3 regions of the Kitasatospora sp. NEAU-69 genome follow, and region 3 is predicted to be linked to each of the others. Evidence: riboswitches for the same ligand, from Rfam matches in the RefSeq annotation. Region 3 holds a riboswitch; each other region holds the start of a gene.

The links. Region 3 has a riboswitch for cyclic di-AMP ahead of AC060L_RS35800 (C40 family peptidase). Riboswitches for the same ligand answer to the same signal wherever they lie in the genome.
Region 1: another riboswitch for cyclic di-AMP. It lies ahead of AC060L_RS22410 (transglycosylase family protein); the one in region 3 lies ahead of AC060L_RS35800 (C40 family peptidase).
Region 2: another riboswitch for cyclic di-AMP. It lies ahead of AC060L_RS34035 (M23 family metallopeptidase); the one in region 3 lies ahead of AC060L_RS35800 (C40 family peptidase).

The regions. Positions count from the first base shown of each region.
Region 1 is NZ_JBWXUE010000019.1:145,866-155,216, forward strand. It holds gene AC060L_RS22400 (NUDIX domain-containing protein) at 17-526, opposite strand; gene AC060L_RS22405 (YchJ family protein) at 576-1,031, opposite strand; gene AC060L_RS22410 (transglycosylase family protein) at 1,115-2,494, opposite strand; cyclic di-AMP (ydaO/yuaA leader) riboswitch at 2,499-2,670, opposite strand; gene AC060L_RS22415 (PPOX class F420-dependent oxidoreductase) at 3,045-3,470, shown strand; gene AC060L_RS22420 (hypothetical protein) at 3,665-4,252, shown strand; gene AC060L_RS22425 (DUF2254 domain-containing protein) at 4,265-5,752, opposite strand; gene AC060L_RS22430 (APC family permease) at 6,076-7,722, shown strand; gene dacB (D-alanyl-D-alanine carboxypeptidase/D-alanyl-D-alanine endopeptidase) at 7,842-9,351, opposite strand, start outside.
Region 2 is NZ_JBWXUE010000046.1:30,751-40,101, reverse strand. It holds gene AC060L_RS34050 (sensor domain-containing protein) at 1-406, opposite strand, end outside; gene AC060L_RS34045 (GNAT family N-acetyltransferase) at 471-1,040, opposite strand; gene AC060L_RS34040 (hypothetical protein) at 1,094-2,137, shown strand; gene AC060L_RS34035 (M23 family metallopeptidase) at 2,127-3,041, opposite strand; cyclic di-AMP (ydaO/yuaA leader) riboswitch at 3,053-3,213, opposite strand; gene AC060L_RS34030 (alpha/beta fold hydrolase) at 3,499-4,323, shown strand; gene AC060L_RS34025 (TetR/AcrR family transcriptional regulator) at 4,323-4,907, shown strand; gene AC060L_RS34020 (hypothetical protein) at 5,169-5,465, shown strand; gene AC060L_RS34015 (SpoIIE family protein phosphatase) at 5,592-7,877, shown strand; gene AC060L_RS34010 (cytochrome P450 family protein) at 7,958-9,163, shown strand; gene AC060L_RS34005 (NAD-dependent epimerase/dehydratase family protein) at 9,183-9,351, opposite strand, start outside.
Region 3 is NZ_JBWXUE010000056.1:19,021-28,371, reverse strand. It holds gene AC060L_RS35805 (C40 family peptidase) at 195-1,223, shown strand; cyclic di-AMP (ydaO/yuaA leader) riboswitch at 1,488-1,639, shown strand; gene AC060L_RS35800 (C40 family peptidase) at 1,643-2,818, shown strand; gene AC060L_RS35795 (C40 family peptidase) at 3,207-4,325, shown strand; gene AC060L_RS35790 (hypothetical protein) at 4,445-5,569, shown strand; gene AC060L_RS35785 (glycosyltransferase 87 family protein) at 5,616-7,028, opposite strand; gene AC060L_RS35780 (glycosyltransferase family 4 protein) at 7,247-8,386, shown strand; gene AC060L_RS35775 (AMP-dependent synthetase/ligase) at 8,448-9,351, opposite strand, start outside.

The DNA of each region.
Region 1 (9,351 bases), on a different contig from region 3:
GGGCGCCGGGCGGGGGTCAGTCGCCCTGGCGAGGGGCCGGGAGTGGCAGGGTGAGGTAACTCGCGCGGCCGGTGCGGCGGGCCTCGGCGACCGCCTCGACCAGTGCGAGCCGGTTCGGGCGCAGCTCGGTGCGCCACTCGGTGAGCGGGCGGACCGCGAAGTCGGTGTGCTCGGCCGGGTCGAGCCGGATCGCGGCGAGCTGAGCCGGCGAGAGCGACCCGCCGTCGAAGACCACGCCGACCTTGAACGGCCACGGCTGCGACTCGGCGATGAAGAGCAGCGCGAGCAGCGGCGGCACCGGGTGCGCGGGCAGCACGAGGCCGGTCTCCTCCTGCACCTCCCGCCGCGCGCACTCCCACGGGTCGCTGCCCGCTTCGAGGTTGCCACCGGCGAACTGCCAGACGTCCGGGTCGTAGACCGACTTCAGCAGCACCGGATGGCCGCTCTCGTCGGTGAAGTGGACGGTGGTGAACAGGATGCCGTGCGGGAGGCTGCGGATGTGCTCGTCCAGCGGCAGTTGCGCCACGTCGTCTCTCCTCGGTTCCGGGCCGGTCGCTCTGCGCGCGCGGTCTCGGTCAGTCCTCGCTGATGACGCCGTCGAGGTAGACCCAGGCGCCCTCGTGGCGCAGGAAGCGGCTGTTCTCGTGCAACGCGCCGGGCTCGCCGTGCTCGCGGTAGTGCGCGCGGAACTCGACCGTGCCCTCGGTGTGGAACGGGCCGCCGTCGGTGCTGCCGAGGATCTCCAGGCGCACCCAGCGCAGCTCGGGCGAGAAGTCGATGGCAGGCGGGCGGGTGTCCGGGTGCCAGCTGCGCAGCAGGTAGGGCGCGTCCTGGACGGCGAAGGCGCTGAACCGCGAGCGCATCAGCTGCTCGGGCGTCGCTGCCTGAGCCTCGCCGCGGTGCAGCCGGCCGCAGCAGTCGCCGTAGTTCGCGGGCAGGCCGCACGGGCAGGCGGCGGTCGGCACGAGGCCGGGGCCGGAGCCTGAAGTGGTGGGGCGGGGCCGGGGCGAGCGGTTGGTGCGTCGGGACATGGGGCCATTGTGACGGATCGTCCGATGCGCTGGCGTCGAGGCCGGCCCTGGCAAGGACCGACCTCGACGCGTGTGGCCCGGTGTCAGGAGAGGTGCAGCTGCTGGCCGGGGAGGATCAGGTCGGGGTTCTGGCCGACGGTGCCGAGGTTGTCCTGGTACAGCTGCTGCCAGCTGCCGACGTGGTGGGCGCTGGCGATGTCGTACAGGTTGTCGCCGGACTGGACGGTGTAGGCGCCGGGCGTACCGGCCGCGGGCGCTGGGGTCGCGGGTGCCGGTGCCGGTGCCGCGGGTGCGGTCGGTGCGGTGGTCGGCGCGGGGACGGGTGCGTCCGGGTAGCTCGGCACCGCCGGGGCGGGCGCGGGGGTAGTCGCCGGACCGAACACGCTGAACGCGTTGAGCATGATGCTCGGCGAGAGGACCGGTGAGGTGGTCGGCGCGCTGGGCGTCGGGGCCGGGGCGGACGGCGCGGTGGGGACGGCGCTCGTGCCGGGGGTGGTCGTGGGCGCCGCCGGCGTGGTGGTGCTGGGCGTGGCCGGTGTGGTGGTGGCCGGGGGCGTCGTCGGTGCGGCGGTGGGGGTGCTCGGCCCGGCGGAGGGGGTGCCGGGGGTACCCGGCGTGGTGGTGGCCGGGGGCGTCGTCGGTGCGGCGGTGGGGGTGCTCGGCCCGGCGGAGGGGGTGCCGGGGGTACCCGGCGTGGTGGTGTTGGCCGGCGTGGTGGTGGCGGCGCTGGGGGGCTGGAGGCCCGGGGCCGCCGGGGTGGTCGCCTGGGTGGGCGTCGTGGCCGGGGCGGCCGGCTGAGCCGGCGTGGTGATGCCGGGCGCGGTGGCCGGCGGCGTCGTCGGCTGGCTCTGGGGCTGCTGCGGCTGGTTCGTCAGCGTCTGGGTGGGAGTGCTCGGCGCGGCCGTGCTCTGGGTGGGAGCGCTCGGGGCCGCACTGCTCTGGGTCGGGACGCTCTGGGTGGGAGCACCCTGGGTCGGGGCGCTCTGAGTCGGAGTGCTCTGAGTCGGCGGGGTCTGCGCGGGGGTGCTCGGCGCGGACGTACCCGGCGTGGGAGTGCTCGGTGCGGGGGACGGCGTCGTCGGTCCGGTCTGGCCCAGCCCCGCCGTCGTCGCGCAGCTGCCCCAGGCATTCGGCCCCTCGGCGGCCAGGATCCGCTCGGCGACCGTGATCTGCTGGCCCCGGCTCGCGTGGTCGGCGTCGGAGGCGTACTGGTCGCCGCCGTTCGCGTCCCAGGTGCGCTGGGTGATCCGCAGGCCGCCGTAGAACCCGTCGCCCGCGTTGGCGCTCCAGTTGCCCCCGGTCTCGCACTGCGCGACCGCGTCCCAGGTGGTGGGCGTGGCGGCGTGTGCGCTCGCGGCGGTCAGCAGCGGCAGGGCGAGGCCGACGCTCGCCACGCCCGCGGCGGCGACGGCGCGGTCGGCCTGGGACGGGCGACGGTGGCGGCCGGAACCGGAAAAGACCATGGAACGTACCTCTCCGCACGCCTTCGAGGTGAGCTGTCGGGTTCGGACCGGGAGGTGGCCCGGCCGCCGTCGCGGATCGCTCCGCTGGGCGGCTTCACCCCTAGCCGAGGGGAGTCGGCACTGAACCTGGGTCCCCCGCTCCTGCCCCGAGGTCGTGGTCGAGGTCCCGTAAGACGCGGTGGGCAGGATTCGGCGTACCGCGCTCGGGCGCCCGCTACAAGCGAGCTGCACGGAGACTAGACGGATCATCACACTGATAACAACCCCGCATCGCCGACATCACATGCGAATCACGGCAGCGCAGCGGTCCTCCGTGCAGACACCTCCGATCGCGGGAGGCGTCTCCAGTCCCGGCCGCCGCCTCCGGTCGGCATGGTTGCCACCGGCCACGGGAGACGCGTTCCGTCCGGCCCGATCCCGCCCGCCGATCCCCGCCCCGCCCGCTACTGTGGCGACAGAGCGGGGGAACAGAGCAAGGCGCGCAGCAGTTCAAGGCGCACAGCAGTTCGGTGACAGACCAGACAGATCCATCCATGACCTGGAGGGGACCATGGCGGACGACGCCGCGATCCGTGATCTCATCGCTGCCCGCAACGCCGGGGTGCTGGCCACCCTGAAGCACGACGGACGGCCGCAGCTGTCCAACGTGAACTACCACTACGACCCGGCGCGCGACCTGATCCGGGTCTCCACCACCGCCGACCGCGCGAAGGCCAGGAACCTCGCCCGCGACCCGCGCGCGAGCCTGCACGTGACGAGTGAGGACTTCTGGACCTGGGCGGTGGCCGAGGGCACCGTCGAACTCACGGCGGTCGCCGCCGCGCCGGACGACGCGGCCGTCGAGGAGCTCGTCGACCACTACCGCGCGGCCCGCGGCGAGCACCCAAACTGGGACGAGTTCCGCTCGGTGATGGTCCGTGACCGCCGGCTGCTCGTGAAGCTGCACGTCGAGCGCCTCTACGGTCAGACCGGCTGAGGCGGAGCCGAGCCTGATGCCGCGCTCGTCCTGAGCCTGACCTGAGAAACCGGTCAACGCCCTTCCGGCAGCCCGCAATCGTGGGTTTGCCGGATTGCCGGACACCGCACGGCGCGGCGCAGCACGATAGGGGTTGCGCACCACGACAGCTCACGACAGGAACCGCGGTGCGCACACCAGGAGTGAGGTGTGCTGTGCACGAACTGGAACCGGAGGTCGAGGCGTCGCAGGGCGATCCGCGCTGGTGGTGGGAGGTCGACGCCGCGCTGATGGGAAACGCCGCCGCGTTGGACGTCTCCATGCACTGGGCGCTCGGGCTGACGCTCTGGTCCGCCTCCCACGATCCCCGGGTCGCCGGGGCCGATCTGGACGCCGTTCGCGCCCTGGTCGGCCTCGCCGTCTACCGGGCCGCGCAGGGCGAGGGGGTCACCGACCCGGGCCGGATCCCGACCCTGCTGGCGATGATGACGCTCTCCCGGGGCGAGGCCAGAGCCACCGCCGAGACCCGCCCGCTCGGTTACGGCGACCGCGGCCGGTTGCGCCTCGACGACCGGGCCCGGCTGCGTGCGGCGCTCGCCGATCCGGACCCGGCGGTGTTCGAGGCGCTGCGCAAGGAGGCGGTGCTGGTCCTGGTCTCGAACACCGACCACGCCCGGGTGCTGCTCTGCCGGCGCGAGAACGATCCGCAGGTGTGGAAGGACCGCCCGCTGATCACCATCGCCTCGCGCGAGGGCCAGGTGCCGGATCTGGGGCTCGACTGGGACTGGTACAGCACGGCCTGAACGGGCGCGGCGTCACGGCCCGTCGAGCGACTCGGCGAGTGACGTGTCGAGCGACTCACCGAGGTCCAGCAGCGCGGCGTACCGCGCCTGGACGTCCCGCCGGTCGGCCGGCTCCGAGACCGACTCCTCGCAGCCGCGCCAGATCATCGCCCCCTGGTCCAGCAGCACCTGGCGGCGCCCCGGGTGCTCGGTCTGTTCCAGGACCCGGCAGAGCGACTCCAGTTGGCGGATCATCACGGCCGGCATGCCGGCCGAGGACTGCCGGATCTTCTCGAAAGCCCGCTGCACCAGCCGGTCGTAGGCGGGCTGCGCGGCGATCACCCGGATCCGGCCGGCCCGGTCGCGGTGCACCCGGCGCGGGTGCCAGCCGTGCGTGATCCGGCACAGGCAGTCGCTCAGCCAGTCGATGCACGTCAGCGCCGTGAAGGTGTCGTTGACGGCGGGGGAGAGCGCCCGGATGGCGATCTCCACCAGCTGGTCGACGCCGAAGGAGACGTCCTGGGTGAGCGTCCGGTACGGGCCGGTGACCTGCAGCCGGGCCAGCCGGCCGGTCAGCGCGGGCGCCGCGGAGGCCGGCCAGACCACCGCCAGCGGCCGGCCGCGGACCAGGAAGTGCCCCGGCCGGTAGGGGAGATGGAGCACCGCGTCGGCCTCGGCCGCGAGCGCTATCAGCTGCTCGTGCTTGAGGTACTGGAGGTATCCGCTCTCGGGCGTGGGGATCACCGCGCCGGTCCGGTCGATCAGCCGCAGCAGTTCGGCGGCGTCCGGCCCGCAGTCGTATCCCGGTGGCGGACCGCTGTCGCCGCCGCCCTGCTGCTCGATCGCGCCGGCCAGATCGGTCGCCACCGAGGCCACCACCTGGGGGAGTTGGATCAGCGTGGCGATGTGGTGGATGAAGTAGACCAGGACGGCGAGGTCGACCGCGGTCAGCCCGAGCGTGATGGTGATCGACAGGTGCGGGACGAAGTCCCCGTGCCCACCGGGACTCACCGCGACCAGCACCAGGACGGTGTAGAGGAAGCTCGCGACGAAGGTGCCGAGCGTCAGCTGGGTGCCGCGATCGCGGATCACGTTGCGCAGCATGCGGGGGCCGAACTGGGTTGAGGCGAGGGTCAGTACGACGATGGTGATCGAGAAGACGAGTCCCACGACCGTGATGATCGCGGCGGCGACCGTGGTCAGGATCTGCCGCGCCGCATCGGCCGTCCCGCTCAGCAGCCAGTCGGAGAGCCTGATCCTGCCGTCGTACGCGGCCCGGTCCACCGCGATGGTCAGCCCGAACAGCGCGACGGCGGCCACCGCCTCGGCGGCCGGGACCAGCCAGAGGTTGGTGCGCAGTGCCTCGCGCCGCCAGGCAGCGCCGCCGGGCGGCCGGGGGCCGGTGGCCGAACGGGCCTTGTGTGCGGCGGGGTTGGCGGTGCTGCCGGTCTCTCCGGTCGGACCCGGGCTGCTGGACGTGGCGTTGCGGGTGGTGGCACCGCGGGTGGTGGCGGGGGGCATCGGGCCTCCAGGGCACGTGGGCATGGTCGACGCTGCACTCGATGCCGACCAGGCTTCCCGGCTCACCAGCGAACGAGCCTAGCCGATCGGACCCGATCGACCCCCGCCGCGTACCGGTTCGCCGTGCACTGCGTCAGGAGCCCGCCACCGGCCGTGCGCCTGCCACCGCCCGTCCGCCGTCCGCGTGAGCGGCGCTCCTCCGGACGGGTGGCGGTGCGGGTCCGTCACCGCGTGGAGTACTGACGCCCGGTCCGATCTACGGCAGCGTCAGGTTGCCCCTCGTCAGCCCGGCGAGGCCCACGTCAGCTGGAAGAGACCACGCCATGGCATCGGCCGACCCGTTGTCCACCTCTCCGCCCAACGGCCCGCGGCACGCGCTGCGCCGCGAGGTCGGGCTGATCGGCCTGCTCTGGGCCTCGGTCGGAGCGATCATCGGCTCCGGCTGGCTGTTCGGCGCCGAGAAGGCCGTCACGGCCGCCGGGCCCGCCGCCCTGCTCTCCTGGGGCATCGGCGCGGTGGCCATCGTGCTGCTGGCGCTGGTGCACGCCGAGCTCGGCGGCATGTTCCCGGTCGCCGGCGGCACCGCGCGCTACCCGCACTACGCCTTCGGCGGCTTCACCGGCATGTCCTTCGGCTGGTTCACCTGGCTCCAGGCGTCCACCATCGCCCCGATCGAGGTGCAGGCGATGATCGGCTACGCCCGGCACTGGTCCTGGGCCGACGGCTTCCAGCACAAGAACGGCACGCTGACCACCTCCGGATTCTTCGTCGCGGCGCTGCTGCTCGCGCTCTTCGTGGCGATCAACTTCCTCGGCGTCCGCTGGCTCGCGCACACCAACAGCGCGGCGACCTGGTGGAAGGTCGCGATTCCGCTGCTCACCATCCTGGTCTTCGCGACCACGGAGTTCCACGGCAGTAACTTCACCTCGCAGGGCTTCGCGCCGTTCGGCGCGCGTGGTGTGCTGACGGCGATCAGCACCAGCGGCGTGATCTTCGCGCTGCTCGGGTTCGAGCAGGCGATCCAGTGGGCGGGGGAGAGCACCCACCCGCGCCGGGACATCCCGCGCGCCGTCCTCGGCTCGGTACTGCTCGGCAGCATCATCTACATCCTGCTCCAGGTGGTCTTCATCGCAGCGATGCCGGCCGCCAGTTTCGCGCACGGCTGGGGCAACCTCAGCTACACCGGCATCAGCGGCCCGTTCGCCGGTCTCGCGACGCTGATCGGGCTGGGCTGGCTGGCCTCGCTGCTCTACATCGACGCGATCATCTCGCCCGGCGGCACCGGCCTGGTCTACATCACCTCCAGCTCCCGGATCACCTACGGCCTGAGCCGCAACGGCTACGCCCCCAGCACCCTGCAGGCCACCGACCGGCGCTCGGTGCCGTGGCTCGGCCTGCTCATCGCCTTCGTCGCCGGTGTGCTCTGCTTCCTGCCGTTCCCCAGCTGGCAGCAGCTGGTCAGCTTCATCACCTCCGCCGTCGTGCTGATGTACGCAGGCGCCCCGCTCGCCTTCGGCGTGCTGCGCAAGCGGATGCCGGACGCCGACCGCCCGTACCGGCTCCCGGCCGGCGAGATCATCTCGCCGATCGCCTTCGCCATCGCCAGCCTGGTGATCTACTGGGCCGGCTGGAACACGCTCTGGCGGCTCGGCCTGTCGATCCTGATCGGCTACCTGCTGCTCGGCTCCTACGCCGCGTACGCGCAGGCCAAGAACCTGCCGGGAGCGCCGCGGATGGACTTCCGGGCCGGCCAGTGGCTGCCGGTCTACCTGGTCGGGATGGGCCTGATCTCCTGGCAGGGCCAGTTCGGCGCCGGCGCGACGAAGAACCTGCCGCTCTGGTGGGACATCGCGGTCGTGATCGTGCTTGCGCTCGTCGTCTACTACTGGGCGCTCAGCGTCTCGCTGCCGCTCGCGGAGATCGAGCGCAACATCACGGACGTCGAGGTCATCGACGCCGGCGGCCACTGACGGACCGCACCGCACATGGACGAGCAACGAGGCTCCCAGGCCGGCCGGTTGAGACGTGAGACACATCTCGCCCGACCGCCTGGGAGCCTCGTTGCCGGTTGATCCCGGTACCGGTGGCCCTACTGGTGAATGCTCAGGTCGAGGGGCTTTCTCGCGGGCGTGACGGCCTTGTGCTGCGCGCGGCCGGCGCCGCGTTCCGCGCAGGCCTCCTGCTGGAGGAGGACGGCGATCTCGTCGACGTCGTCGTTGGTGTTGAAGAACCCCTGGATGTCCGGCGCCGCCGCGCCGTTGACGCCGATGAAGAAGGTGTAGAGGTGGCCGTCGTCCGCCTGCAGGTAGCCCGCGTACGTCTGCGCGTTGATGGCGATCTGCTGGTTGAGCAGGTCGCCGCCGATGATGGTGCCGGGCTTGGCGAAGACCTTGCCCTTGGCCGGGCAGTCGGTGGTGCAGAAGAGAGCGCCCGTGCCGGACACGCCGAGGATCGGCAGTGAGGTGCGGAACGCGTCCGCGTCGGGGGTGCGCAGCCAGTAGGTGAGCAGCTGGTTGAGCCCGGTGGGCGTGACGCGGTCGACCGGAACGTCACCGCGGCCGTCCGCCATCTGGAACTGGGTCGGGTCGACGTTCGCCGTGTTGGCGAGGAAGTCGTGGATGACCGGGAAGCCGTCGAAGCAGTCCTTGCTGCCGCGGTTCGTGGCCATGTTGCACAGGGCCAGGTTGGCACCGAGGTTGTGACTGACGTTCAGGATCAGCTTGGCGTAGTCGCGGTACGGCGGTGAGACGAAGGCGGCCACCTGGGGATCGCCGGCGTACGAGGCGGGCAGCGTGCTGTTGTCCGGATTGGGCCCGGTCGGCGGGGCGGTGACGGTGACCCCGGCGCGGCCCAGGGCCTCGATCAGGGCGGTGCGCCCGAAGGCGTTGGGGTCCTGGATCTGGGAGATCTTCAGGGTGGGCTGGGCGTCGGCGGCGATCGTGCCGGAGAGCGTGATCGCCGTGCCGTCGGGCGACGTCGTGACCTCGATGTCGGTGGTGCCGCCGGCGGCCACCGTCCGGACGTTGGAGGTGACCTGGTACGGCGCGACCTGGGGGCGCCAGGTCAGCTGGGCGGGCTGGCCGGGGGAGGTCGGCGTGCTCAGCAGGTCGATGACGTTGTCGTTGATGATCAGGGGCGTCGGCTGGGGGGTGATCGGCGGGGGCGTGAACAGCCGCGAGTCGATGACGACATCGCCGTTGACCGTGGTGATGCCCGAGTCGTGGACCTGCTGGGCGATCTGGTCGAGGCCGGCGAGCGGGTCCTCCGGCGTGAGGGTGGCGCCCGGGATGTCGGCGGCGTAGGTGTGGTCGATGGGGGTGAAGTCGACCGACCCGTCCGGCTTGGTCCGGCCGCCCATGGTGAGGTCGCCCTGGGCGACGAGCGCCAGGTTCCCGGTGAGGGTCGATCCGTCGAGGTGGCCGATCGCGTTCACCGGCGTGGTGAAGCGGTGGTCCGGGCCGAGTGCGTGCCAGGCACCGGAGATGGTGATCAGCTTGATGGTCGAACCCGGCATGAAGAACTGGTCGGGGTACATGGAGTGGATGACCCGCCCGCTCTCGGGGTCGGTCTCCAGCAGACCCCACTGCGCGTTCTTGTAC
Region 2 (9,351 bases), on a different contig from region 3:
CCACCTGGTACGCGACCGCCCGCCAGCCGACCGGGTCGGCCAGCCGCGCGGTGAGCCCGCCCCAGAAGCCCGGCCGACCCACCGGCACCGGCGCGGGCTCGGCGAGCGGCCGGCCGAGCAGCCGGGCCATCCGGCCGCGCTCCAGCGTGCCGAGCCCGCGGGCCAGGGCGAGCAGCAGCGCGAGCACCGGGAAGCCGAGCACGGTGACCATCGTGCCGAGGCCGAACGCGAGGAGTGCGATGGTCACGGCGAAGCCGAGCACCGCGATCGGGAGCGAGCCCACCAGGTAGCCGAACTCCCGGCCGGCCTCGCGGATCATCGGAGCGATCGAGTACCGCGCCGCGGTGCCGGTCGGGCCACCCTTGGTGGCGGCGGCTTCGTGGAAGCTGTCCTGGTAGGTCGTCATGGTGCAAGCCTGCCCGCGCGGCCGGCGCGGCGAAATCGTGGCAACCGGTGGACCCGGGGTGGGGTTAACCCCCCGCCCGCCATTCGTCCTCCAGCAGCGAGTACTGCAGCGCGTCGTGCCAGCGGTCGCGCAGGTAGAGGTCGTGCCGGATCCGGCCCTCCAACTGGAAGCCGCTCTTGCGCAGCACCCGGGCCGAGGCGAGGTTCTCCGGGTCGAGCCGGGCGGAGAGCCGGTGCAGGCCGAGCGTGTCGAAGCCGAACCCGCAGAGCAGCCCGGCGATCTCGGTCGCGTAGCCGAGCCCCCAGACGTCCCGGCGCAGCGCGTAGCCGATGAACGCGGCGCGCTGCGCCTCGGTGCCCTCGACGCCGAGCACGGCGTTGCCGAGCGGCACGGCGTCCTCGCCCTCGGCGGTCAGCGTGACGGCGAGCCGGTAGACGGTGCGCGGGTCACGCTCGGCCTCGTCCAGGTAGAGCGCGACCTGGTCGGCGCAGTCCTCCCGGTCGCGTGGCTCGAACGGGAGGAAGCGCGCGGTCTGCGGGTCGCCGAAGATCGCGTGCAACGCGTCGATGTCGCGCGGCACATGGTGGAACTCGCGCACGGTCAGCCGTGGACCGGTCAGCAGGACGGGCATCATGGCCGGTAACGCTAGCGGCCCGACCGGCCGGCCCCAGCGGCTACGGTACGGGGATGGACGACGAAGACCTGCGGCTGGCACCCCGGCCGCACACCGCTGACCTGCTGCGATGGGCCGCCGAGCAGGGGCTGGAGCCGGTGCCCGAAGGCCCGCTGAGCGCGGTGCTCACACTGCTCGAACTGGGTGACGGGCGGATGCACGAGGGCTTCCCCGAGCTGACCTCGCCGCTGGTCCAGGAGCTGCTCTACGAGCGGATCCACCTCTACGTGCAGCCCGGCGAGGACGAGTCGCCACTCGGCTACGGCGCCGCTGTGCGGCTGCTGATCGACCACCAGCGCGCGGCCAAGCGGCTGAACGCCAAGCGGCACCAGCGCCTGCACGAGGAGGCGCTGTGGCAGGGCGAGCTGCTCGCCGGGCTGCTGCGCCAGCCGCACCTGGTGACCTGGCCGCGGCTCTACACGCTGCTGCTGCGCGAGGCCGGCGTGGACACCGCCGACCTGGACGCCGTGCGGGACTGGCTGGACGCGTTCCGCGAGCTGGACGAGCCGGCCCGGATCGACGCGTTCACCGCGCTGGAGTCGCTCGACCAGCCGGAGGGCGTGGCCGGCTGGACGGACGGCGTGCTGCTCTCGATCGGCATGGCCACCGACGGCGCGCGGCTGCTGATCGAGAACCGGCTGATGCAGCGCAGCTACCGCAACCTGGCCGGCCTCAACGCGCTCGGCCTGCCGATGCCCGCCGAACTCTCCGGCGACTTCACCGACTTCGAGGCGGCGGTGCAGGCCGAGGCGCTGCGACTGCTCGGCGACTGGACGGTGCCCGGGCTGCCCGGGCTGCTGCTGACCGAGTACCCGGACCTCGCGCCCGAGCCGGGCGCGGCCGAGGTGGACGGCTACATCGTGCAGCGGGGCCTGGTCGAGCTGCCGGACATCGGCGCGATCGGCGCCGACTGGCCCGCCGAGGGTGACTGGCCTGCCGAGAGTGACTGGCCCGCCGAGGGCGACCCGGCCGCCGCCGACGGATCAGCGGCGGCCGACTGGACGCAGGAGGAGACGACCCAGGACGGATCGACCGAGGACGGGCCCGTTACGGGTTGACCCCGTGCTGCTGGAGCCAGACCAGCGGATCGACGGGGGCGCCGCCACCGGGCCGCACCTCCAGGTGCAGGTGCGGGCCCACGGCGCCGCCGTCCGCGCGCCGGCCGGGTGAGTTGCCGGTCTCGCCGACCTTGCCGAGCACCGTCCCCGGACCCACCGGGCCGGTCGTGACGGCGATCGAGGAGAGGTGGCAGTACCAGAGCTCGGTGCCGTCGGGCAGCGTCTGGATCACCCGGTAGCCGTACGCCCCCGACCAGCCGGCCGAGCTGACGGCGCCGGTGGTGACGGCGGTGACCGGGGCGCCGGTCGGAGCGGCGAAGTCGAGGCCGGTGTGCAGCTGCGCCCAGTGCGAGCCGGTCTGGCCGTACTGCGCGGTCAGCACGTACTTGGCGACCGGCAGCTCGGCGGCCACCGCGGCCGGCGCGGTCGGCTCGGCCGCGACGGACGGCGTGGCCGGGCCGGGCTGCGCGACGGCGGCGGCAGCGGCGAGCGCCTGCGCCTCGGCCTGCACGGCGCGCTTGGCCGCGGCCTCGTGGGCGGCCTCCAGACGGGCCGCCTCCTCGGCGGCGGTGCGGCGGCTGTCGGCCTGCTGCTGGATGCGGGCGGCGAGCGCGAGGCCCGGGTCGGCGCTGTCCGGCGAGGCGGTGGCCGCGTGTGCGGCGGCCGTGTCCGGGGCTGAGTGTGCGGGGACGGAGAGCGCGGGGGCCGGAGCGGCGGGGGCGGCCGCGGCGGCGGTGGCGGCGGAGAGGCCGGTCGCGCTGAGCGCGGCCGTCATCGCGGCGACCCCGAGCGCGGGGGCGCCGGCGCGGGCCTGCCGGGGCACCTTGTGCCGGGCGGTCTCATCCCCGTCGGGGGCGTGGTCCAGCAACTGGGTACGACTCTCCGGGGAGTGCGTCAACGCCACGGGGGCGCGCTCCTTTCCTTCCCTCGCGCCTACCGGGTTAGCTGACGGGTTCGGAGAGGAAGGTCCCCTACGGTCGGGCCGGAGCCGTTCCGATTCACCCCAAGGAACGGTGGTTCCCCGGCTCCGGGACCGCGCCGTGGGGGCGGGTCCGTGGATTAGGCGACGGCGCACGGTGCCGTTCGGGTACGGCGTTGCCGACCGCGCTGCGTTATCAAACGTTAATCCCAGAAGCCCCTGATTCCAAGCCGATCTCCAGGCATTGTCACCCACTTCCATGGTGATTTGACGGGTTTGTACCTGATGCGGCATCAGGTCATCACATTCTGTGACTACGTCACCTCGAACGCCACATGAACGCCGCCTGATGCGGCACTTGACGGCTATGGCTATTAGCCATAGCTTTGTGATGTCGGCAGGCGCCGGCGGCACGGCCGACAGGCCAAGGAGGCCCGCTCAGATGAACAGCACCCTCGCCCCGCAGACCCGTTACCTGGAGCTCGCCGGCGGCACCCTCGCCTACGACGACAGCGAAGGCACCGGCACCCCGGTCGTCCTGCTCCCCGGCATGCTCGACTCCCGCCGCAGCTACCGGCACCTGCGTCCGCTGCTGCTCGCCGCCGGCCACCGGGTGATCACCATGGACCTGCGCGGCTTCGGCGAGTCCTCGATCGCCTGGGACGACTACAGCCCCGCCTCGGCGGCCACCGACGCCCTCGCGCTGCTGGACCACCTCGGCATCGAGCGCGCCGTCCTGGTCGGCAGCTCGTACACCGGCGCCAGCGTGGTCAAGGCCGCCACCACCGCCCCCGCGAAGGTGGCCGGGATCGTGCTGATCGACGCGTTCGTCGAGAGCCCGAAGCCGAACCCGGTGATGGGCGCCGTCGCCAAGGGGATCGGCGAGCTGATCCCGTACTTCCCCTCGCTCTGGGGCATGTACCTGAACAAGATGGCCTACCCGTCCGGCGGCCCGGCCGACCGCGCCGAGTACAACGCGGGCCTGGTCGCCGCGCTGCGGACGCCGGGCCGGCGGCCCGCCGTCAAGGCCCAGGTCCGCGGTGACTCGGCGCCGGTCGGCTGGACCGAGGGCGTGCGCTGCCCGGCGCTGGTGCTGATGGGCGCCAAGGACCCCGACTTCACCGACCCGTCGGCGGTGGCCGACCGTCAGGTGGCCGCGCTGAACGGCCGTAAGGTGATGATCGACGGGGCCGGGCACTACCCGATGGCGGAGTTCGCGCAGGCCACCGCCGATGCCCTGCTCCCCTTCCTCGCCGAGGTGGCCTGATGCCCCGAGTCGGACTGACCCCCGATGGCGTGGTCGACCACGCGCTCGCACTGATCGATCAGGAAGGCCCGGAGGCGCTGTCCCTGTCCGGCGTGGCGCTGCGGGCCGGCGTGGCCGCCCCCTCGCTCTACAAGCACGTGCCCGGCGGGCTCACCGCACTGCGCCGGCTGGTCGCGATCCGGGTGACCGGCGAGCTGGCCGCCCGGCTGCACGAGGCGACCGCAGGGCTGCGCGGGGACGCCGCGGTGGACGCCCTGCTGCGGGCGTACCACGGGTACGCGACCGAGCACCCGCGTCGCTACGCCGCGCTGCCGCAGGCGCCGTCGGCCGCCGACCGGGAGCTGATCGAGGCGAGCACCGAGCTGGTCGGCACGATCATCGGGGTGCTGCACGACTACGGGATCGAGGAGTCCGAGGCGATCCACGCGGCCCGGACGGTGCGCGCGCTCTCGCACGGGTTCGCCTCGCTCGCGATCGGCGGCGCGTTCCAGCTCGCCGAGCAGACGGCGGTCACCCAGGACCGGCTGATCGCGGTGCTGACCAGCGGACTGCGCAACTGGCCGGCGGCTGGTCGGACGGCCTGAGCCGGGCAGCTGAGTCGGACAGCCGCGTCGAGGTCCGCGTCGAGGTCCGCGTCGGAGTCTGCGGCGGAACCGCTCTGGCCACAGAGTGCTCTCATCGGATAGGACTAAAGTCCCATCCCGTACCGATTCGGATCGGGACCGAGACAGAACCAGTCTCCGAAGCACGGTCAGACCAGGGCCCGGCCGGGTAGCAACAGCCCGACGGCGCCACGTCTCCCGGCCTCCGGCCAGGGGGACCCGCATCGCAGAGGACGAGGGCCCATGACGCAGCCGACCACCGCGCGGACCACCCCGGCGAACGGCGCGACCGCCCCCGCAGGTGGCGTCCCCACCGGCACCGTCCCGGCCCAGCGCACCGGCGGCCGCTCCACCGCCACCACCGCCCGTGACGGCGGCCGGGTCACCGGCCTGGCCACCGGCCACCAGGTCACCGGGAGCGGGCAGCCGACCGGGTGGGCCGCCGTCCGGCGCAACCTGGCGATAGTGCGTGGACTGCGCTCGCTGCGCACCGTCCCGGCCCGCCCGCAGCCCGGCTACGGCGAGTGCGACGGGCAGTGAGCGTCCCGCCGTTCGAGGCCGTTCCCGGTAGGACCAAATAGGATATTCAGCATCAAGCGCGGCACTCGGGCCGTCGACCGCCGCCGCCCGGTGCGGTGGGACGCCCCCGGAGCGGAAGAGGCCTCGATGGACGGTCAGCACGGGGACCCGGCCGCCTCCGCGCTGCTCGGCCCCGCCCGGCTCGACGCCGCCCGCCTCGACCGGGACCGCGCCGCCGCCGCCCGTCCCGCACAGCGCTCCGCGCTCGGCTGCGTCCGCGCCCTGCTCCGCTGCCACAGCGCCGCCGAGCTGCTGGCCGCCGTGCTGACCGAGGGACCGGGCTGGATCACCGGCGAAGGCTCCGCGATCTACCTGCTCGACAACGCGGGCCGGCTGCGGCTCACCGTCTCCAGCGGCCTGCCTGACTGGGCGCACGAGAGGTTCGGCACGATCGACCCGGCCGGCGACCTGCCCGCCGCGCTCGCGCTGCGCCGCCGGGCACCGGTGCTGCTCGGCCCCGAGCAGACCGGCCGCGACTACCCGAACCGGCTGGCCGGGCTCGGCACCGGTGAGGTCGCCGTCATGACGCTGCCGCTGATCGTGGACGAGGAGCCGCTCGGCGTGCTCGCGCTCGCGCTCGCGCTCGCGCACCGCGGCACCGTGCCGCGCCGTGACCTGGACGCACTGGAGACCATCGCCGACGCCTGCGCGCACCGCCTCGCCCACCTGCTGGTGAGCGCGACGGCGAGCACCGGCGCCGCGCCGGGCGAGCGGACGCACGCCGAGCGGTCGGCCGCGCAGCCGTCCGACGCGCTGCTCGCCAGGGGCGTCCGGGCGGCCGGCACCGGCGCGTTCGAGCGCGACCTGGTCACCGGCGAGACCGCGTGGGACGCCACCGCGTACCGGGTGGTCGGCCGCAGCGTCCCCGACGGCGCCGGCCCGTTCCCCGCACCCGAGCTGACCAGCCTGGCGCACCCGGAGGACCTGCCGGACATCCAGGCCGCGCTGGTGGACGTGCTGGCCCGCGGCGGCCCGTACCGGCTGACCTACCGGGTGCTCACCCCGGAGCACGCGGTGCGCTGGATCGAGGAGTGCGGCGAGGTCCAGCTGGACGTGCACGGGCGCCCGGTGCGGATCGCCGGGCTGCTGGTGGACCAGCGGCGCGCGGGCACGCCGCCGCAGGAGCCCTCGGGCACCCCGGCCGACCCGTCCGAGCGGGCCGAGGCGTCCGGCCCGGCCGGCGCCCGCACCGCGCTGCTGCTCGCGCTGACCAGGGCGCTCTCCCGCGCGGTGACCGTGCGGGACGTGACCACCGCGCTCACCGATGTGGCCCGCCCGGCGCTCGGCGCCACCGGGCTGGTGCTGGACCTGGTGGACGAGGGCCGGCTGCTGCCGCTCTCCCCCTCGGTCTACGGCGGTGCGCACCGCGGCGAGCTGAACCGGCTGCACGAGCTCTCCGGCGACGCGACGGAGGACTCGCAGGCCCGCGCCACCCCGCTGTTCAGCGAGCCGGGCCGCACGGCGCCGGGTGGCGGACCGGCCGCCTGGGCGGTGCTGCCGCTGGTCGCCTCCGGCCGCCAGGTCGGCTCCTGCCTGATCACCTTCGCCGCACCCCGCGCGTTCAGCCGGGAGGACCGCACGCTCTACTCGGCCTTCGCCGGCATCCTCGCGCAGTCGCTGGAGCGCGCCAGGCTCTACGACACCCACCAGCACCGCGCCACCGAGCTGCAACGGGCGATGCTGCCACGCACGTTGCCCACGCTGCCCGGACTGCGCTCGGCCGCCCGCTACCTGCCGAGCACCGAGGGCATGCAGATCGGCGGCGACTGGTACGACCTGATCCCGCTGCCGTCCGGCAAGGTCGGCGTGGTGATCGGCGACGTACAGGGGCACAACGCCGAGGCCACCGCGGTGATGGGCCAACTGCGCAGCGGCCTGCGCGCGTACGCGACCGACGGCCACGACCCGGCCGCGACGCTCGCCCGCACCAGCCGGCTGCTCGCCGAACTCGACACCGAGCTCTTCGCCACCTGCCTCTACCTCACGCTGGAGCCGGCCACCGGTGCGGTGCACGGCGCCCGGGCCGGCCACCCGGCGCCGGTGCGGATCCATGCGGGCCGGGCGGTCGAGCTGGAGCTGCCCGGCGGCCCGCCGCTGGGTGTCGATCCGTCGATCGGCTACCCGCTCGCCGTGGACCGGCTGGGCCCGGGCGAGACGCTGCTGGCCTACACCGACGGCCTGGTGGAGGACCGCAGTGAGGACTACGACGACTCGGTCCAGCGGATGCTCGGCGGGCTGGAGTTGTGGAGCCGACAGACCGGCCCGGACGCGGAGTTGGAACGGCTCGCCGACCTGCTCACACTGAACGTGACGGAGCGGAACGCCCGGCCCGACGACGTGGCGCTCCTGCTGCTGCACCGGACGGGCCGGTAGCCCCGACCCTCCCAGCCCGTGCATCACGTGCCAATACCTGACGCCTGGTCAATTCCTTTGTGCAGAAGTACCGTTCGAACATGGAGACGTCCGACACGCTGACCGCCGTCCGGCTCGATCCCTTCGGCCGGGCCCAGCACCAGGAGAACGCCCGGCTGCGCGAGCTCGGGCCGGTGGTGCTCGTCGAGCTGCCCGGCGCGGTGCCGGCCTGGGCCGTGACGCACCACGAGGTGCTGCAGGAGCTGCTGACCGATCCCCGGATCGCCAAGGACCCGCGGCACTGGCCGCTCTTCACCGAGGGGCGGCTGCCGGAGGGCTGGCCGCTGCTGAACTTCGTCACGGTGGTCGGCATGGTCACCGCGGACGGCGCCGAGCACCGCAGGCTGCGCGCGCTGGCCGGCCAGGCGCTGACGCCGCGCCGGGTCGAGGCGCTGCGGCCGCGGATCGAGGAGCTGGCCGGGCAGTTGCTCGCGCCGCTCGACAAGGAGTTCGACCTGCGCGCCGCGTTCGCCTACCCGCTGCCGATGAAGGTGATCAGTGAGCTGATGGGCCTGCCGGACTCGGAGCAGCCCGAACTGCACGCGCTGACCCGCACGGTGATCAGCACCTCGGCCGAGCCCGAGGAGGCGCTCGCCGCCACCCGCGACCTGTACGCGCTGCTCGGCCGGCAGGCCGCGCTCCGGCGCGAGCAGCCAGGGGACGACCTCACCACCGCGCTGATCGCCGCCCGGGAGGCGGGCGAGGGGCTGAGCGAGGAGGAACTCGTCGGCACCCTGCTCCAGTTGCTGCTGGCCGGCCACGAGACCACGCTCGACCTGATCACCAACGCGGTGCGGGCGCTGCTCGCCGACCCCGGGCAGCTGGCGCGGGTGCTGGCGGGCGAGGTGAGCTGGTCGGCCGTGGTGGAGGAGACGCTGCGCTACGACTCGCCGGTCGGCCAGTTCCCGCTCCGGTACGCGACCGAGGACATCGCGGTCGGCGATGTGCTGATCCGGCGCGGCGAGGCGCTGCTCGCCTCCTACGCGGCGGCCGGCCGGGACGGTGAACACTTCGAGCGCGCCGATGAGTTCGAGCCGGGCCGGGCGGACTCGCGCCACCTCTCGCTCGGCCACGGCCCGCACTTCTGCGTCGGCGCCGGACTGGCCCGGCTGGAGGGCGAGATCGCGCTGCGCGCGCTCTTCGACCGGTTCCCGGGTCTGCGGCTCGCGGACACCGCGACGCCGCCGGAGCCGATCGCCACCTTCGTGACCAACAGCGTCCGCGAGCTGCGGGTGGTGGCGGGCTGACGGCTCCACCCCGAGCGGCTCAGGCCTCGGTGAACGCTCCGCCCACGTAGCGGAACTCCGGGTCGTCCGCGGCCGGTTCGCCGTACTTGGCGAGCAGCGCCGGGGCGAACGCCTCGGCGTCGTCCTGCGGGCGGTAGCCGAGCGCGCGGGCCGGGCCGAGATCCCACCAGGCCCGGGTGTTCGCCGAG
Region 3 (9,351 bases):
CGCGGGTGCTGCCCAGCCCGGTTATCGGCAGGTCATCGCGCCGTGTGGGGATCGTGAAGGCCACTGCTCCGAACGTAGTTCGTCGCTGCGAAGGAGTAGCGCGAACATGTGATCTTCACTAGGGTCTGGCGTCAAACCTATTTTTCTGGTTACTCATCCGATCGGGTGAGGCCAGTAGAAGAAGGAGCAGTCCCGTGGCGACCCACCGCCGTTCCAAGCAGCCGAGCCGCGTGCGGGTCACCGTGCTCACCGCCGCTGCGGCGACTGCCGTTGCCCTCTCCGCGCAGACCGGGGCGTGGGCCGATCCCAAGCCGTCCACGGAGGACGTCAAGGCCCAGATCGACGCGCTGAACAACCAGCAGGAAGTCGCCTCCGAGAAGTACGACGGCATCAAGGAGCACGGCGACCAGATGCGCGCGCAGGCCGCGCAGCTGCAGGACGAGGTGGCGCGGACCCAGGACCAGGTCACCCAGCTGCAGTCCGGCCTCGCCGCGGTGGCCGGTGAGCAGTACCGCAACGGGGGCATCGACCCGTCGGTCCAGATGATGCTCAGCTCCAACCCGAAGACCTACCTGGACCAGGCCTCCAGCATGGATCTGGCCACCTCCACCCAGACCGACCAGCTCAAGTCGCTCCAGGCGGAGCAGCGCAAGCTGGACCAGGAGAAGAAGGAAGCCGGCGACGCGCTGGCCGAGCTGGACCGCTCCACCAAGGAGCTGAACGACGCCAAGACGGACGTGCAGAACAAGCTCGCGGCCGCGCAGAAGCTGCTCAACTCGCTGAGCGCCGCGGACCGCGCCGCGCTCCAGGCGGACGACCGCGCCTCGCGCAGCAGCAGCCGGGTGGACCTCAGCGCGCTGCCGCCGGCCTCCGGCTACGCCGGCGCCGCGGTGGCCGCCGCGCTCAGCAAGCTGGGCCACGCCTACGTCTGGGGCGCCTCCGGCTCCACCTACTTCGACTGCTCGGGGCTGACCCAGTGGGCGTACGGGCAGGCCGGCGTCTCGCTGCCGCGCACGACGTACGAGCAGGTCGACGTCGGCACCCGGGTGCCGAGCCTGGCGCAGGCCCAGCCCGGCGACCTGATCTTCTACGGCGGCGACCTGCACCACGTCTCCATGTACATCGGCAACGGCCAGGCGGTGCACGCCCCGCACACCGGCGACGTGGTCCGGATCGCGGACGCCGCCTCGATCGGTTCGATCAACCAGATCCGCCGCCCCTGACTGACGGCACTGACTGACGGGACGCCAGGGGCCGATGTGACCTGGGACACCCGTCCGTGCGCGACATGATCACCAGTCAGTGATCCACATAGCACGCAGAGTCAAAGTTAGCCGTTTTTTCTGACAAGGATTTGAACGGATCACAGATCTGTTACTAGGGTCAGGGACCGTACCACCGCGACCTTGGTCGCCCGACCCGGGCGGCGGCGGTGGTTCGCGCCGAGTTCGGAAAGCAGCACGGACAGTTGACTGTCCGGTGGGGAGCCCGCAGGGGCGCTGTGGACCGGAGCCGGGGAACCACGTTTCCCTCGGGGTGAATCGGCGCCAGAGTCGGCCTGACGGTCGGTGAGGCGTCGTAGGGCAGCTTCCAGCCCGAACCCGTCAGCTCACCCGGTAGGCGGTCGAAGGAAGAAGGATTCGTGGCGTCCCATCGTCGTCCCAAGCCCGTCGGTCGTACCCGCGCGTCGATCCTGACCGCCGCTGCCGCGACCGCCGTCGCCATCTCCGCGCAGAGCGCCGCGCACGCCGACCCGGCCCCGACCATCGACTCGGTCAAGACCCAGGTCGACCAGCTGAACGCGCAGGCCGACCAGGCCACCCAGCAGTACGACGGCGCGCAGGAGAAGCAGCAGACCCTGCAGAAGCAGGTCAGTGACCTGCAGGACCAGGTGGCGCGGCAGCAGGACCAGGTGACGAACCTGCAGACCGGGCTCTCCCAGGTGGCCGCCAACCAGTACGCCAACGACGGCATATCGCCGACCGTGCAGATGATGCTGACCACCCGCCCGGACAGCTTCCTGTCCCAGGCGAGTTCGCTCAATCAGCTGAACAGCACGCAGTCCGAGACGCTGAAGGAACTGCAGACCGAGCAGCGCAAGCTCGACCAGGACAAGGCCGAGGCGCAGAGCAAGCTCGCCGACCTGGACGCCACCACCCAGCAGCTCAAGACCGCCAAGGAGCAGGTCCAGAGCAAGCTGCAGGCGGCGCAGACCCTGCTCAACACGCTGACCGAGCAGCAGCGTCAGCAGATCGCCGCCGCCGAGGCGAAGGCCGCCGCCGACGCGCAGGCCGCCGCCCAGAAGGCCGCCGCCGACGCCCAGGCGGCCGCGGCCGCCAAGGCCGCCGCCGACTCGCAGGCCGCCGCCTCGCGCAGCACCACCCGCAGCGACCTGAGCGCCCCGTCCTCCGCCCCCTCCACCGCCGCCAGCGCGCCCGCCGCGCCGAGCGGTGGCGGCAGCAACTCGGCGGCCTCCGCCGCGATCGCCGCCGCCGTCAGCAAGCTGGGCACGCCGTACTCCTGGGGGGCGAGCGGCCCGAACAGCTTCGACTGCTCCGGCCTCATGCAGTGGGCGTACGCGCAGGCCGGCATCTCGCTGCCGCGCACCTCGCAGGAGCAGGCATCGGCCGGCACCAACATCGGCACCAACCTCGCCAACGCGCAGCCCGGCGACCTGCTCATCTTCTTCGGCAACGAGGGCCACGTCGGCATGTACGTCGGTGGCGGTCAGATGATCCACGCCCCGCACGAGGGCGCCGTGGTCAGGTACGAGTCCGCCTCGGTCATCACGCCGCTCGTGGCGATCGTGCGCCCCTGACACCTGGGGCCTGTCCGGGCGATCTTGCCGGGCGCGCGACGCCGGGCATCCCGCCTGGACGCACCGGCGAATCATCCAAGTACGGCCCAGTACGAGGACGATCCGCCGGCACGCCCAGCCGGGCGCCCAACGCCGCGCGCTGATCCGACAAGATCGCCCGGACAGGCCCCAGGCACCACGCCAACGGCCCGGCCCGGCTCCCTTCTTGGGGGCCGGGCCGCTGTCGTTCGGGCCCGGCTCGGCGCAAGTGCCCCGCGCTGGTGTCCGATTGGGGATCAAATATTCGTATTGGCCATGGTTTGGACTCCCTTGCCGGGACTCGCTAACGTCTGCGCTCGGACTTCCGTTCACCGACCTTGGCCTCCCCGCCGATTGGAGCCGTCAGCCCATGGCGATGCCGCAGCGCCCGGTCCCCCCGGGCCGTTCCCCGAATGCCCCGGCGGGCCGCTCGGGTGCCGCCGGGCGGCTCGCCCGGGTGCTGGCGGTCACCGCCGCCGCGACCACCGCGCTGGCGATGACGGCCGGACCGGGGCAGGCCGCGCCGCGGCCGGACAAGAGCGAGGTCAAGGCCCAGGTCGACCAGCTGTACGTGCAGGCCGAGCAGGCCTCGGAGAAGTCCAGCGCGGCCGAGGAGGCGCAGAAGCGCTTGCAGGCCGAGGCCGGTGCGCTGCAGTCGCAGGTCGCGACGGCCCAGGACACGCTCAACCGGATGCGCGGCGACCTGGCCACCGTCGCGGCCGCCGAGTACCGGGCCGGCGGTCTGGACCCGTCGATCCAGCTGATCCTCTCCTGCGACCCGGCGAACTACCTGGCCCGGGCCCGTGACCTCGGCCAGGCGGCCGAGCAGCGGGCCGCGACGCTGCACGAGGTGATCGAGCAGCAGCACCGGCTCGACCAGCGGCGGGCCGAGGCGACCGGCAAGCTCGCCGAGCTGGAGGCGGTGCGCCGCTCGCTGGCCGACGCCAAGCAGCAGGTCCAGCAACGGCTGAAGAGCGCGCAGGCGCTGCTCGACACCCTGACCGAGGCGGAGCGGGCCCAGCTCGTGGCGCAGGACGCCAGCGAGGCGCACGAGCGCGCGGCGCGCGGTGCGGACCGGGCCGAGCTGGGCAACCAGCCACCCGCCCCGGACCGGGTGGAACCGGGCAACCAGCCGCCCTCCTCGGACCGGGCGGCGGTCGCCCTGGCGGCGGTGCTCAGCAAGCTCGGTTCGCCCTACGTCTACGGATCCACCGGCCCGGGTACCTTCGACTGCTCGGGTCTGATGTACTGGGCCTGGCGGCAGGCCGGAGTGACCCTGCCGCGCACCTCGCAGGCGCAGGCGTTCGGGGGGCAGCGGATCAGCCTGGCCGAGGCGCGACCGGGAGACCTGGTGATCTTCTTCAAGGACATGCACCACGTGGGCATGTACGTGGGCAACGGCAACGTCGTGCACGCGCCGTACCCCGGGGCCCGGGTCCGCTACGAGAGCGCCTCGGTGATGCCGGTCGCGGCGGTGGTGCGGGTCTGAACGTCGAGCAGTCGGACGCCGCCGCCGGGAACCGCGCCGGGCAGGCCGTCTCGCATGCCACCGACTATCCCGCCCCGCCCCGGGCCCACGGCCGTCAACGGTCATCCGGCGCGGGCGGGTTGACCAGGCGTGCCGCGCTGCTGCTCGCGGCGGGTGCACTGACCCAGCTCTCGGTGCCGCGGGCGCCGCTGAGGCCGCACCCGGCGGTCGCCGCTCCGCTCACCGACGCCGGGCTGGCCGACCTGCTCGCGGCGCACGGCCGGACGCTGCGCAGCGGCCCGCTCGCCGCGCTGCCGCTGGCCCAGTTCGACTACCGGCTGACCGGCCGGGACGAGTCCGGCTGCTCGGCCGAGCTCTCCTACCGGCTGCAGGACTACGACGATTACCCCGCGCTGCTCCAGCGCCGCTTCGAGCTCGGCGCCGACGGCACGCTGGGCGCCGAGACGGCGGCCCCGCAGGCCGCCGCCGCGCCCTGGGACCTCGGCCCGCTGCACGTGGCCCGGGGCACCCACAGCCTGGTGCTCGGCCCGGCCGACCCGGTCGAGCTGACCGCACTCGCCGGGGTCGCCGACCAGGCGGTGCCGACCGTCAACGGACTCTGGGGGACCGACTGGGCCGGCCGGCTGCTGGTCCAGCTGCCGGACACCGAGCAGCAGTTCGCCGCGCTGCTCGGGGTGGCGGCCTCCTCGTACAGCGACATAGCCGCGGTGACCAGCGCGGTCGCCGGGGCCCCGGTGCACACCCCGGCGGACCGGGTGATCGTCAACCCCGACGCGTACCGCCAGCTCAGCGCGCTCGGCAGGCGTGTGGTCGTCACGCACGAGTCCACTCACGTGGCGACCCGGGCGGACACCCATCCGTGGACCCCGCTCTGGCTCTCCGAAGGGGTCGCCGACTACACCGGCTACCTGGGCACCGGGCGCACCGCGAAGCAGATCGCGCCCGAGCTGGCGCAGGACGTCGCGGGTGGCATGGTGCCCAGCCAGCTGCCGCTGGACACCGACTTCGCGGCCGGTTCGGCCGGCATCGCGCAGGCCTACGAGCTCTCCTGGCTGGCCTGCGACCTGATCGCCCGCAAGCACGGCAAGCCGGTCCTGGTCGCGGTCTACCGGGGAGTCGGCGCCGCTGGTCCGGGCGCCGGGCGTGAGCAGCAGCTGGACCGGGTCCTGCACCAGCACCTGGGCTACGGGCTGGCCGTGTTCACCAAGACGTGGGTGGCCGAGGTGCTCCGCCAGCTGAAGTAGCGGCGGCGGCTGAAGTAGCGGCGGGCAGCCGAAGCAGCGGCGGGCGTCAGCCGCGCTCGATCTCGTCCAGCAGGCTCTGCTCGTAGGCGATCCCGGGCCGGACCGGGTACTTCTTCTCCGGCGCGGGCAGCATGACGGTCGCCGGCGAGCCCCCCGCCGTCGGGCCGGCCGCGACCGGCGTGTCCATGGTGGACTGCCACAGCCGTCGGCAGGACACGATCGCGGCGGCCAGCAGCAGCAGGTTGCGCGAGCCCAGCACCACGACGCCCCAGGGCTGGCTGTTGACGATCGCTCCGAAGTCCATCGGGAACTCGATCGTGGTCAGCACGGTGGCGATCAGGATCATCACGGCCACCGGCCGCTGGCGGCTGCCGCGCACGGTCAGGCAGACCGCGGCGAGACCGACCAGCCAGATCATGTACTGCGGGCTGATCACCCGGCTGGTCACGGTGAAGATCAGCAGCGTGGCGAGCGCCGCGTCGTACGTGGTGGACGGCTGCCAGCGGCGGGCCCGCACCCGCCAGTACAGCAGCCAGGCGAAGCCGGCGATGCTCGCGCCGACCATGACCTTGGAGATCACCGTGACCCAGGGCCCGAGCATCTCGACCGAGCCGAAGTTCATCGTCACCGCGCCGTGCCAGCCGCCGGCCAGCCGGGCGATGTGCACCGGCAGCGCGCCCAGCGACTCGACCTCGATGCCGCGGCCGGCCTGGAAGCTCAGGAACTCGAAGGCGCCGTTCATGCCCGCGGCGAGCAGGAAGGCCAGCGTCGCGATCGCGGCCAGCGCGGCGCTCCAGGAGCGCCGGGTGCGCCGTCCGCGCGGCGTGCCGGCCAGCCCGAGCAGCGGCCAGACCTTGATCAGCCCGCCGAACCCGAGCAGTATGCCGCCCAGGACCGGTCTGCGCAGGATCACCAGCAGGCCGGTCACGGCGAGCGCGGTGACCAGGATGTCGTAGCGGCAGTAGACCGTCGGCCCGAGCAGCGGCACCCCGATCACCCAGATCCAGGCGCCGGCGAAGCTGCGGCCCTTGCGCATCCCCGAGCGCACCAGCATGCCCATCGCGAGCGCGTCGAAGACGCCGCAGATCACGTAGAAGGAGATCAGGTAGGACCAGGGCAGCATCCCGGGCAGCAGCATCACGAGCGCGGCGCCGGGCGGGTACTGCCAGGTCACGTCGTCCATCGGGAAGGTGCCGGTCTGCAGCACCTCGTACCAGCCGTGGTAGATCACCGAGACGTCGGTGGTCACGTCCAGGTTGCTGATCCGCAGGATGCCGAGCACCAGCAGCACGATCAGCGTCCGGGTGACCAGCCAGCCGGCTCCCAGCCCCCAGAGCCCGCGGCGGCCGGGGGCGGCCGGCGTGACGGCGGTGGCCCCCGGCGTTGGGGCCACGGCAAGGGCGAGACCGCCGCCGCCGTCGATGCCGCCCTGACCGGCCGCGCCGTCCTCCGCCAACACCACTGAGCTCCCTCGTTGCTTCGCCGCGCGCCTGCCTGGCCCGGGTCGGTGTCCGACACCGTGCGGAGCCCGTGGGGGTCCGTCTGGACTAGGACAGACTCAGCGGGGAAACGGTTCCGGTGCGGTCTTCCGTTCCCGGCTGGTCGGCATGGTGACCTATGGTACGGATCAGCGAGCGGTGAACCGAGCACCCCCCGACCGAGCGAGCCGTGGCCAGTATGCCGAAAACCTTCATTGTCACCAACGACTTTCCCCCACGTCCAGGGGGAATCCAGCAGTTCATCCACAACATGGCGGTGCGTCAGCCGGCCGACTCGATTGTGGTGTACGCCTCATCGTGGCGGGACGGTTCCGAGGTGGCCGCCTTCGACGCCGAGCAGCCGTTCCCGGTGATCCGCGACCGCAGCACGATGATGGTGCCGACGCCGCGGGTGACCAGGCGGGCCGCCGAGATCCTGCGGGCCGAGGGCTGCGACCGGGTCTGGTTCGGCGCGGCCGCTCCGCTGGGGTTGATGGCCCCCGCGCTGCGCCGGGCGGGCGCCGGGCGGCTGCTCGGCATGACGCACGGCCACGAGGCCGCCTGGGCCCAGCTGCCGGGCTCGCGGCAGCTGCTGCGCCGGATCGGCGAGGGCACCGACGTGCTGACCTACCTCGGTGAGTACACCCGCTCCCGGATCGCCCGCGCGGTCGGGCCCGGCCCGGCCGCCCGCATGGTGCGGCTGCCGCCGGGAGTGGACGAGAAGGCGTTCCACCCCGGCTCCGGCGGCGCCGAGGTGCGGGCCCGGCTCGGTCTCAGCGACCGTCCGGTCGTCGTCTGCGTCTCCCGGGTGGTGCCGCGCAAGGGGCAGGACACGCTGATCGCCGCGCTGCCGCGGATCCTGGCCGCCGAGCCGGAGGCGGTGCTGCTGGTCGTCGGCGGTGGGCCCTACCTGCCCGAGCTGCGCAAGCTCGCGCAGGCCACCGGCGTGGACCGGTCGGTGGTGTTCACCGGCGAGGTGCCGTGGGCCGAGCTGCCCGCGCACTTCGGCGCCGGCGACGTCTTCGCGATGCCGTGCCGGACCAGGCGCGGCGGGCTGGACGTCGAGGGGCTCGGCATCGTCTACCTGGAGGCCTCGGCGACCGGGCTGCCGGTGGTGGCCGGGGACTCCGGCGGGGCGCCTGACGCCGTGCTGGAGGGCGAGACGGGGTACGTGGTGCCCGGCGGCTCGCCGGCCGCGGCGGCGGACCGGATCGTCCGGCTGCTCGGCGACGAGGCACTGCGCCGCAAGCTCGGCGAGGCCGGGCGGCGCTGGGTGGAGGACGCCTGGCGCTGGGACCTGCTCGCCGGGCGCCTCGGCGAGCTGCTCGCGGCGGAGTAGTAGTCGACGAAAGAGGGGGCGCGCTGCTCGTTGCGAGCGGCGCGTCCCCTCTTCTTGGTCACTACTTCTGGTAGAGCGCCTCGACCTCGGTCGCGTAGTCCTTCAGCACGACGTTGCGCTTGAGCTTCAGCGAGGGCGTCAGGTAGCCGTTGGCCTCGGAGAAGACGGTGTCCAGGATCCGGAACTTCTTCACCGCCTCGGCGTGCGAGACCGCCTTGTTGCCCTCGTCCACCGCCTCCTGGATCGCGGCCAGCAGCTGCGGGTCGTCGCGCAGCTCGGCCGGCGTGGCGGGCGGGCGCCCGTTCAGCTCCAGCCACCTGGGCAGGAACTCCTCGTCGATGGTGACCAGGCAGGCGATGAACGGCCTGCGGTCGCCGACCACCATCACCTCGCCGACCAGCGGGTGCGCGCGGATCCGGTCCTCGATCACCGCGGGGGCCACGTTCTTGCCGCCGGCCGTGACGATGATCTCCTTCTTGCGGCCGGTGATGGTCAGGTAGCCGTCGGAGTCCAGCGAACCGAGGTCGCCGGTTGCGAACCAGCCGTCGCGCAGCGCCTCGGCGGTCGCGGTCGGGTTGTTCCAGTAGCCGGTGAAGACCTGCGGGCCGTTCAGCAGCACCTCGCCGTCCTCGGCGATCCGCACCGTGGAGCCGGGGACCGGCTGGCCGACCGTGCCGATCTTCGGCTTGTCGTCCGGGTTGAAGGTGAAGGCGGCGCAGGTCTCGGTCAGGCCGTAGCCCTCCAGCACGGTGAAGCCGGCGCCGCGGTAGAAGTGGCCGAGGCGCTCGCCGAGCGGCGCGCCGCCGGAGATCGCGTGGGTGGCCCGGCCGCCGAGCGCGGCCCGCAGCTTGCTGTAGACGAGCTTGTCGAAGACCGCGTGCTTGAGCTTGAGCAGCAGGCCCGCGCCGCCCTGGTCCTGGGCCCGGCTGTAGGCGATCGCGGTGTCGGCGGCCCGGTCGAAGATC